Regions from separate parts of the Paenibacillus sp. VT-400 genome, predicted to be linked through region 2. Evidence: predicted binding sites of a transcription regulator. Region 2 holds the regulator's gene; each other region holds the start of a gene.

Region 1 (3,833 bases), on a different contig from region 2:
ATTCGTTCAAACTGGCCTTCACCTTTGGCTCCTACACGTCTCATCGGATATTGTAGACGCTCGGGGTGATATACCCGCTCGGTCATATTTCTGACTTTATTACAGATGGCACCCTTGGTGATCGGATGATCCGGATTGCCTGCCACCTTCACAATTTTGCCGTTCTCTTTATGTAATAACAGACCACAAGTGTCCGGACAGTCGAGCGGGCACACCGCCGCAAATACACCATTCTCCTGATCGATCATCGTAAGGCTCCCCTCTTTAAAAGCTATCCCTATATCATATCTTCTTCGAGGTTATCGCGTAAAGAGAACAGTATGTTTTTGCTTCATATTCGCCGCTATAGCGGCTTTAAATTATTTTCAAAAAAATGTTTTTGAGTTTGATTCAACTTCAGAATTCAGGGGTAAATTAAAAATAAGGCATTAGGCTAGTGTTTCCCCACTTCCTCCTCATGCCATATCATGGACCACTCCCGAAATTCGCCATGAACAGGTTTCGTTCCCCCGAACCTTGTCATGGCGAATTTATTTTGCGTTAAAATCCAATAAGGACACCACAAAAAAACGATCCCGCCCTGCTCCATCACAGCATATTCGCCATGAACCGAGCAAGATCAGAATCGTCTTCACTTCTAATATACGTGTATCCATACCTCGCTGTGCCCTCTATGCTTGTTTGCTCAACATCACTCTAGCCTCCGTCTCCATAGGTTCGATCGACGTCGCCATCTCTGGTTTCACTTTTGGCTCGGCTTGGCGCAGGTACACCACCCAATAGGCTGCAGCTACAAACAGAGCACCACCAGTCAGATTCCCGAGCCATACCGGAATGAAATTCATCACATATTGACCCCACGAATAATGTCCTTCAAAGATTGCCGCCGGGATGAGGAACATATTGGCCACAACGTGCTGGAATCCAATCGCCACAAATGCCATCGTTGGAAACCAAATGCCCAGTACCTTGCCACTCATCGTATCCGAAGCATAAGATAACCACACGGCCAGCGCGACCAGCCAGTTACAGCCGATGCCAGAGATGAAAGCTTGCAGGAAACCATCATGCAGCTTATGCCCAGCCATATCCACCACTTTCGCCAGATATACACCTTCTCCGGTCAGACCCAGCACATGTCCAAACGCGTACGCGACAAACAAAGCTCCAACAAAATTACCAATCGTCACTAAGGTTAGATTTTTCAACATGCTACCCACAGATAATTTTCTTGCAATCGTAGCAAGTGGAACTGCCATCATGTTACCTGTCAGCAGCTCTCCACCACCGATGAGTACCAAGATTAATCCAACCGGGAACACTGCTGCTCCAATCAGATTGACCAGACTTCCCCACTCAGCTGGCGCAGAAGCAATCACCCGAATATCCAGTAGAAACCCCAGCGCAATAAAAGCCCCTGCCAGAAAACTAAGCACCAGTACAGAAGACACCGGATATTGAGCCTTCTTCATTCCTGTTTGCGCCGTATATTGTGCAACCTCAAGAGGTGTTTTTGCTGCCATATCATTCATCCTCTCCTTCATTGTTCATCGTTGGATAAAACCATCTGAATTCCTTTGTTTATGCGTTGAATACCATATCTCAATTGTATCTTGGTACTGCGCAAAACTTTGTGCAAATTATCACAATGTTCTTTAAAAAGATACTTTCAGAGCGTCTTTGAATAGTTAAGTCAGCAAGAGTGTAGTAAGGCCTTTTGTAGCTAAAACAACAAAAAAGAAGACTGACGATATACTCGCCAGTCTTCTCTTTCCTTTATAATCGTCCGCCTTGTTTCGTAATCTTGGCAGTTATCGTACACCTCTTATTTACGGATAAGCATGTTATATTTGTATGGCGTTTATCATGCCCTCTGTTCAACCATCTATTCTGCTTCCTTACACCATTGCTGGTGCTTTTATTTCTATTGGAGGCAGTGCTTGCAGACCCGCCGTGTTCAGGAAGTTCCACGGTTTGTTGTAATGTGGCTGGAAGAAGAAGTCGATGAAGGCCAGCTCATCTACGGTCATGTTATTTTGGATGCAAACCGAGATCGTATTAATCGATTGAGTCAGATCAACCTGAGACATCACCTGTGCTCCAACGATCCGACGAGTAGCCTGCTCATATACTACTTTGAGCAACAGTTTCTCAGCCGTTGGCATGAACTCCGGACGGTAGCTGTCTTCCAGTACGACAGATTCAACAATCAAACCTTCGTCAGCAGCAGACGTTTCCGTCATCCCGGTACCCGCGATATTTTGCTCATAAATTTTGATACCCGATGTTCCTTGTGTACCCATATACGGTGTCGTAGGACGAACCAGGTTACGGGCTACAAGTGTACCCATCCGCACCGCGTTGGTTGCCAGTGGAATGTAAGATGCTTTGCCTGTTGGGTTGTAATGAATAGCACAGCTGTCACCCGCAGCAAAGACGTCTTTTTGACTCGTTTGCATATATTTATCCACGATGATTGCGCCGTTTGGCAGCATATCCACCTGGCCTTTGAGCAGTTCGGTATTTGGACGGAAACCAATGCACAGAATAACCAGATCGGTTTCGAACTCTCCTTTGGACGTGATCACCTTAGTTACTTTGCCATCTTCACCAGTAAACTTCTGTACCGATTGACCAAGAGCCAGCTTGATGCCGCGTCCAGTCAACGTATCTTCAATCGCATCCGTGAATTCAGGGTCCAGGTATTTGTTCAAAATCCGGTCCACACTGTCGATCAGGGTAACTTCCTTGCCATTCATTTGGAAAGCTTCGACCAGTTCTACGCCGATATATCCTGCACCTACAACGGTAACACGTTTGGCATCTTTGGCTTTTTCAATAATCGTGTTGGAATGATTGTAGTTTTTGCAAAGTAAAATGTTATCCATCTCGATGCCTTCAAGCTTTGGAACGACAGGCCATGAACCCGTTGTCACGATCAGTTTGTCAAACGTATCTTCAAATTCTTCCCCGGTTTGCAGGTTTTTAGCCTGAAGGGTATGGCCCTTGGCATCTACTGCTGTTACTTCATGAAGCATCTTAGTCTCAACACCAAGCTCTGCCAGTTGATTAGGCGAAGAATAGAACAAGCCGTCAGGGTCTTTCACAACCCCACCTACGTAGAGCGCAATGCCACAAGATAGGAAGGAGATATTGTCATTGCGCTCATACACCGTGATGGTAGCATCCGGGTACAATTTGGCGGTATTTACGATGGCTGCGGTTCCTGCGTGTGTACATCCGATAACTGCGATTTTCATTAAAAGTTCCTCCTCGAAATATATAAATGAGTTTGAATATAAGGTTGTTATGGTTGTGAAACATTTCACTTCTTGTTCGAAACAGTGTATGTGATTTATTTCACTTTATACACTCATTATAATGTGATATTTTTCACATTGCAATAGGTTTTGAAAAAAAAGTTTGTCGAAGGAGGTCATTCACCTGTATTTAAGCCTTGCTTCCCTTCATTGTATTGATTTCATTGTCCCCGGATTTGGGCGCGTTTATGCTATGTAATGGCTTCCGTGATCCCTGTATGAATGCAGTGTGGACGTATAAAGTTAGAGTCCTCTCTTACATTCATGTTTTACTTGTACAAAAAATAAATGGCTTCAATTTTCATTACAGGGTTGATTTCATGGATCCGACTCCTACCTGTGAAGAGAATAAATCCGCGTATATAAAATAATCAAAGAAGCCCATCCTTGCTTATGCAAGGACAGGCTTCTCAACGTTCATGTATTAACCGAGCAATTTCTCGATATCTGCAATCATTGTCTCCGGAGATTCTTTCGGTTCAACACGACCTACCACTTCACCTTCACGGTTAA
Region 2 (3,833 bases):
GTTCTAGCTGTTCGGGAGTGTGTAGACCAGGTCCACCTGTTCTCCGTTGCTAAAACGATAAAAGCGATAGTGGTTATGCGTACCGTCTTTATAATACACTTGCCACACATATATTCCATTCACAACTCCGGGCATGATTCGTTTAATCTCACCGGCAGGAACTTCAGAACTGAAGCGATTGCGTATCTGCGCTTCGGACATGCCATTCTGCAGCAGCTCACTGTGTACAGCGTTTGCACCCTTAACCGGTTGATTGTTTGCGTCGAACTTAACCCAGACCATAACATCCTGGTTATCCTTGTTTTTGCCGATCAGGGTCCAGTAGATGTTGTCAGAGCCTTCTTTGTCTCCCCAGATGTACTTGCGCAATTCATCATAGGATGTAATGCCCAGTTGCTCCTGTGCTGCTTGTATGGCGAGCGCTTCTTCCTTGCGTTGGTCCTGCGTGACATGAACGTAATAACGCTGAAGTCCAAACAGAATCAGAACCAGTGCAAGCAGCGAAATCCATATCCACTTCTTTTTTTTCTTCAAAAGCCGAACTTCCTTTCCCTATGATGCTGTCCTGCAATTAACGAGCAAGCAGACCATCAAATGCCAATTGAGACTCACGCAAAATGCGTTCTTCATCCAGCGTCAGACATTCGCCATGTTTCACTACTTGTTTTCCATCCACCCATACGTGTTCAACATCTTTGGCAGAAGCCGAGTAAATCGTATGTGAGATCAGGTCTGTATGTGGATAGAAATGTGCCTGTTCAATGTTAAGGGCGATAAAATCAGCCTTCATGCCAACCTGAAGTGCTCCGGTATTATTCAAGAAGATGGATTTGGCACCGTATGACGTTCCGAGTAATAACGCTTCGCCTGCTGGCACTGCCGTCGGGTCACCAGATACACCTTTGTGAATCAATGCAGCCAGTCTCATTTCCTCGAACATATCCAGGTTGTTGTTACTTGCTGGACCGTCTGTTCCGAGTGACACGGTAACTCCTGCTTTCAGCAACGCAGGTACCCGCGCAACACCGGAAGCGAGTTTCAGATTACTTCCCGGGTTATGGGATACAGCCACATCATGGCGGGCCAGAATCTCAATCTCTTCGTCATTCAGATGCACCGCATGTGCAACCAGGGATGGACGAGAGAAAAAGCCCAGTTTCTCCAGATGTGCCACAGGACGCAGTCCATAATCAGCCACGTTCTGCTCGACTTCACGAAGCGTTTCCGACATATGTGTATGAAGGGGAAGGTTTAGGTCGTTCGCGACCTGCACAAGCTTCTCTATGTAGTCAGGAGGGCATGTATATGGGGCGTGTGGCGAGATTACGGTTGTAATGCGACCATCTGCCTGTCCATTCCACTCACGTGCAAACGCTGCCGACTCCTCCAGCTTCCGCAATTGTTCTTCTTCCGAGCACAGCCCGATTACACCACGTGCCAGTGCCGCTCTAACGCCGGATTGCTCCACAACTTTGGCAACTTGATCCATGTGATCGTACATGTCCAGGAAAGCTGTAGTTCCGCCTTTCAACATTTCAAGCACTGATAGCGAAGTTCCCCAATATACATCTTCTGAAGTCATTTTCGCTTCCATCGGCCACATTTTTTCCTGCAACCATACTTGCAATGCAAGATCGTCTCCGTGCCCTCTGAGCAACGACATCGCTGCATGACCATGCGTATTGATCAGACCCGGCAGGAAGAACAGTCCTTTTCCATCCACTTTGGTACAATTTTTGTCTTCATCCGGCAATGTCTCACCAATATGCACAATCTTGTCATTCTCAACAACCATGTATCCGTGGACCACGTTCCATGTTGTGCCGCCTTCATTAACGGCAAATTTGCCGTTGTGAATTACCCATCTATTTGTTGTCATCTTCCTCGTCGTCCTTTCCAGTCTCCAAGTAATAGGCCAAACTAAGCAGATCCGTTGTAAAGTCAGCATGGTGAATGCGGATATGCGGCGGTGTTTTTAGAATGGTTGGTGCAAAATTAAGGATCGCTTCAATTCCTGATTCAATAAGCTGATCGGCTACATTTTGGGCTTCCGTATCCGGAACCGTGATAATTCCGATGCGAATATTTTCCGTTTTAACCGCTTCCGTCAATTCATCCATTGGTTTTACCGTCAAACTGTTGATTTGACTACCAATCTTCGGTCCGTATGCATCAAATACTGCAACAATCTTCATGTTGTCTTTCAGATATGCGTTGTAGTTGGACAAGGCCTGTCCTAGGTTACCCGCGCCTACCAGAGCTACATTAATTTGCTGATCAATTTTGAGAATGTGACGAATTTTCTCGATCAGATATGATACATCATACCCGATCCCTTTACGACCAAAATCACCGAAGTAAGCCAGGTCTTTACGAATTTGGGCCGGATTCAGATCCAGCCTCTGTCCAAGCTCTTGAGAAGAAACAGTAGCCACCTCACGCTGATGCAACTCGTTCAAATAACGCAAGTATACAGGCAGACGTCGTACCACCGCTTCCGAAATTTTATCCGATTTCATTCTTGCTCCCCCTTACCAAGGCCACGATAAAATAATAGATGAAAAGATGAGCATTCTGTATAAAACTCAAAGATAAACGTGACATTTTATACAGAATGCTCCTTGTAATTTGGGTTATAAGTTCTTACGTGCAACTGCTTTAATCGGATACGGAAATATCTAATAAAGTTTAACGCCAAACGATAGTGTCATGCAATGATATAACGAACAAAACAACCATTATTTTTGTTCATTAGCAGGTTTTTCCAACCACTCGGTAATTCGTGGAACCATCTGCTCCGTGAGCATGTGTTCCATTTTGGGACCAGGTAATGAATATAAAAAGAATTTACCATAGTACGCTTCAATCACCCGTGTATCATAAACAATGACAATTCCTCTGTCCTTTGCTGTACGCACCAATCGGCCAAATCCCTGTTTGAAACGAATGACCGCTTGTGGCACGGACAGTTTCATGAACGGATTTTTCTTCTGTTCCTGAAGCAGCTCACTCTTGGCTTCCACCAACGGATGATTCGGTGGCTGGAAAGGCAGTCGAACAATAGCGAGACAGGTTAGCGCGTCTCCCGGGATATCTACACCCTCCCAGAAGCTGCTTGTGCCCAGAAGTACCGTTGCTTTGGCATCTTGAAACCTGCGAGTCAATTTGGAACGACTTCCACTGTCAACGCCTTGCCCAAGCAACGAGATGTCGTTGCCAGACAGTGCCTCCTTCAGCGGATCATAGACCTGTCGCAACATCTTGTATGAAGTAAACAGAACCATCATGCGTCCACGCGTAGCAATTGCCGTCTCTGCAAGTGATTGCACCAGCATATTAACAAAGTGCGCATCACCCACACTTCCCTTCACACTCGGGAAATCACGCGGAATCACCAGAAGTGCCTGATCGCGATAGTTGAAAGGTGATGGCAACATCGACGTTAACAGCCGATTGTTCTCGGCCGCTTCCTGCAAGCCAAGCTGTTCAATCATGAACTGGAATGACTTATCTACCGAAAGCGTAGCCGATGTAAGCACAACACTTTTCTTTTTATCAAAAAATAAATCCTTAAGTTGTGCACTCACATCTACAGGTACGGCATACAGCTGGAGAGATTTGCTGCGGAATTGGCCGCTGGCTTCCATCCAGTACACCGTTTTGGCATCATCCATACGCATGAAGAAACGTAGATTCTCCTTCAATGTGGTCAGATCTTTCAGCAGTCCTGTAATGTCCGTGATCAGACTATCCGATTGATAATCATCCTGATCTTCTTTCACCTCAAGCAGCAATTTGTCCCCTTTGCGAACCAAATCGCCCAGAGTCACATA
Region 3 (3,833 bases), 950 kb from region 2:
GCCAGTGCTGTCGCTCAACCCGTCATGGGCAAGTGTAGTGATTTGTTTGGCCGCAGGAAGATATTCCTCATGGGTCTTGTTATTGTTTTTGTATCGTCCATGCTAGCTCCGTGGTCTCCCAGTTTTTCGTGGCTCATCGTATTCCGGATCGTTCAATCGATTGGCACAAGCATGATGGTGGCCGTTGGAATGGCGATTGTCAGAATGAACGTGACTGAAAAAGAAGCCTCCGCCTTGTCCACCTTGGCTATATTCCTTTCTGGAGCGGCTGCAATTGGACCTTTTATTGGTGGAGTATTGATTCATTGGTGGGACTGGCACAGCATATTCTTCGTTAATATTCCGTTTGTCTTGGCAAGTTTTTGGTTCGCCTGGAAAACAATCCCGAAGGACGAGCAATCCCTGTCTATCTCTGGTCACATGTCCATTCGGCAATGGCTTACGTTAATTGACGCACCAGGTATCCTGATGTTTACGGTAGCTTTGGTGACTCTGCTCATCGGTTTACTTTCAGTAAATTCCACAGGAGATATTTCAACATGGCATCTGCTGACAGGGGGGATCGGGTTAATCGCACTCGTCATGTTCTTCCGACATGAATTAAAAGCAGCCACGCCTTTTATCCCTCTGCGAACGTTTGCCTCATATCCGGAGATGACTTGGGTGAATGTGCAATACATGCTGGTGAACATCCTGTTTTACGCACTTTTTTTTGGAGTTCCTACGTATTTGAAGCAGGTACGTCATCTCAACGAAGTTCATACAGGAATGAGCATGCTAGCTTTGGGGTTATGTTCAGTCATTATTGCTCCGATCGCAGGGCGCTGGATTGACAGATCAGGATCACGGCCAGCTCTGATCGTATCTGCTTCTTTAATGACATTTGGCTCTATATTAATCGTTGTTATGAATGAAACTTCTCCAATCTTCATAATCATTGTTGCCTTAGCTTTATTTGGCATAAGTAACGGCCTAAACGCGGTCGGTATGCAAGCAGCACTGTTCAAAAGCACACCCAAAGAAATGATTGGAGTCGCATCGGGTATTTTTAATACATCACGCTACCTGGGGACCATTTTATCGTCGTTATTGATTGGGATTGTCATGGGAGATACATTTAATGTGACAGGATTTCAGATGCTTGGAATCATCCTTACGGTATTAGCTGCATCACTGATCATCATGAGCGTACGTAACGAGGCAGGTGTGGCGAGTCCGGAGCAAGTAAGCAAGTGAAATAGAGAATCTGCCGTGCAATAACACGTTTACACCCAATGAATCAATAGCTCCATTGGGTGTATTTTTTGTTTTTCACCAAGTTGTCAGAAAGAGTTGATCCTTTCTTGAACGTTTAGGGTAGAAGCCGTGTCTTTGATTGAATTAGGTAAAAATAAAGATATAATAATTTTGATTAATAGGCTTGGTTAGTACTTTAAGTGCATTAATATCAGATTTTAATAGGCATCCAATGCTTGTTATTATCGGGGGCCTACAGGAGTAAACGCATTATAGGTGTGGCAAGATATCGTCATACCTAACTTTGTGAAATTTTTCGCAACTCTGCATTGAGCTTGGCCAAATCTGATATTGAATGTTTCTAAATTGAACAGAGTTTGAAAGGAGGCAACACAAAGAATGGCTATTGATACGGTTTTATGGAGCAGGCTAGTGACTGGTTTGACGCTCGGGTTCCACGTGATTTTTGCAACGCTTGGTGTCGGCGTACCTTTAATGATTGCTATTGCAGAGTTCATCGGCATTCGGAAGAAGGATCACCATTACATACTTATGGCAAAGAGGTGGTCCAGAGGATTTGTCATTTCTGTCGCGGTTGGTGTCGTGACAGGCACAGCGATCTCACTACAGTTGGCCTTGGTATGGCCGAATTTTATGAAACTTGCCGGGAATGTCATTGCACTGCCACTATTTATGGAAGTATTTGCATTCTTTTTTGAAGCAATATTTCTGGGCATTTATCTGTACACGTGGGATCGGTTCAAAAATCCGTATATCCACTGGTTGCTGACTATTCCGATTGTCGCCGGGGCAGGCATGTCTGCTGTTTTTATTACAACAGTGAACGGATTCATGAACCAGCCTGAAGGTTTTGTCATGGAAGCAGGTCAATTCATGGCAGTGAACCCCGTGCAAGCGATGCTGAATACAGCGACGTTCTCCAAAGTGTTCCATGTATTAAGCTCGGCTTATCTGACAGGAGCTGCTCTGTTAGCAGGAATAGCAGCCTTTGCGATGCTGAGAAAAGGAGTGTCGGCCTACCACAAAAAAGGTTTGAATCTCATGATGGCCGTTGTGCTGGTATTCAGTTTGTTAAATTCTTTAGCTGGAGATGTGTCTGCCAAGTTTTTGGCTGAGCATCAGCCGGAGAAGCTCGCAGCTGCCGAGTGGCATTTCGAGACGGAAAGCGGCGCGGATTTGATTTTTTTGGGATGGCTGAATGCAGAACATGAAATTATAGGCGCTCTTCATTTGCCGAAACTGCTCAGTTTCCTTGCCTTTGGAGACTTTAACGCCGAGGTAACCGGGCTGAACGAATTTCCACCAGATGAACACCCGCCCTTACTTGTGCATTATTTGTTTGATCTAATGGCTGGTATTGGATTCGCTCTGCTTGCTATATCAAGTCTGTACTTCCTGTTTGTATTCTGGAAGAAACGTAATCAGTTTAACAAGTGGATGCTTCGTATGGTTGCACTGAGTGCACCGCTTGCTTTTCTGGCTGTTGAGATGGGTTGGTTCTATGCAGAGATCGGGCGGCAGCCATGGATCATCCGAGGTTATATGCGGGTAGAAGAGGCCGCTACTTCTTCACCGAGTGTGAGAATTTTATTTTTCGTCTTCTTGCTTCTCTACATCCTGCTAGGCGTTATGTGTGTCGTCGTACTGAGACGGTTGTTCAATAACAATCCTGCTGAACTCGAGATGGAGAAATGGTTGAAGGAGAAGCATGATCAATCAGCCGAGAAAGGGGGCCAGGCATAATGAGTTATGAATTAATTGGTATTTCGGTACTCTGGCTGTTCTTGTACGGCTATCTTATTGTAGCTTCCATTGATTTTGGAGCAGGTTTCTTCGCCTTTTACGCACGCTTGACGAAGCAGGATCATCTGATTAATCGTCTGATCTCCCGTTATCTATCACCTGTCTGGGAGATCACCAATGTATTTTTTGTCTTTTTCTATATTGGTATCGTCGGATTTTTCCCGGACACGGCCTATTATTATGGCTCCGCGCTGCTTGTTCCAGGAAGTATTGCCGTCATTCTACTTGCCATTCGTGGGTCGTTCTATGCTTTCGAAAATTATGGTTCCAAAAAAAGTATCGTGTATTTGTTCTTATACGGAGCTACGGGTCTACTTATTCCAGCGTCATTGTCAGTGGCACTGACCCTGTCTGAAGGTGGCTTTATTTTGAAGCAGGGAGATACCGTTTCCCTGGATTACTGGGCGCTATTTACGAATCCATTATCGTGGAGCATCGTTGGACTGGCGATCGTGTCCGTATTGTTCATTAGCGGATCATTTCTCACATTTTACGCTTCTCGCGCAGAGGACCATTCGGCATTGAAGCTGATGCGGAACTATGCTTTGTTCTGGAGCACACCGACCATTATTCTCGCGCTGACTGCATTTATATATTTGGGTCAACACAATGAGCGTCATTTTCAAAATATGATGGATTTATGGTGGCTGCTGGCGCTTTCCGTTGCGTTTTTCATGATTGCCATGTGGCTGTTATATAACGGACGCCGTTATGGTTTAGCTTTTATATGCATCATGCTGCAATTTCTCACAGCCTTTTTTGCTTACGGGATT

Evidence for each region. The regulator Rex, encoded in region 2, represses fermentation and respiration genes when NADH is low (regulators of the CRP and FNR family bind a similar motif). The targets are predictions, from matches to a motif close to TTGTGAAATATTTCACAA.
Region 1: the regulator Rex is predicted to act here: its motif matches at 1,632-1,649, upstream of EL84_RS03670 (formate/nitrite transporter family protein).
Region 3: the regulator Rex is predicted to act here: its motif matches at 1,541-1,558, upstream of EL84_RS21180 (cytochrome ubiquinol oxidase subunit I).

The regions. Positions count from the first base shown of each region.
Region 1 is NZ_LELF01000047.1:277,205-281,037, forward strand. It holds gene EL84_RS03665 (molybdopterin-dependent oxidoreductase) at 1-248, opposite strand, end outside; gene EL84_RS03670 (formate/nitrite transporter family protein) at 672-1,523, opposite strand; gene EL84_RS03675 (FAD-dependent oxidoreductase) at 1,899-3,260, opposite strand; gene EL84_RS03680 (glutathione peroxidase) at 3,745-3,833, opposite strand, start outside.
Region 2 is NZ_LELF01000067.1:3,325,723-3,329,555, forward strand. It holds gene EL84_RS25200 (DUF5590 domain-containing protein) at 4-534, opposite strand; gene EL84_RS25205 (amidohydrolase) at 572-1,879, opposite strand; gene EL84_RS25210 (redox-sensing transcriptional repressor Rex) at 1,866-2,519, opposite strand; gene dinG (ATP-dependent DNA helicase DinG) at 2,739-3,833, opposite strand, start outside.
Region 3 is NZ_LELF01000067.1:2,371,568-2,375,400, forward strand. It holds gene EL84_RS21175 (MFS transporter) at 1-1,236, shown strand, start outside; gene EL84_RS21180 (cytochrome ubiquinol oxidase subunit I) at 1,636-3,000, shown strand; gene EL84_RS21185 (cytochrome d ubiquinol oxidase subunit II) at 3,000-3,833, shown strand, end outside.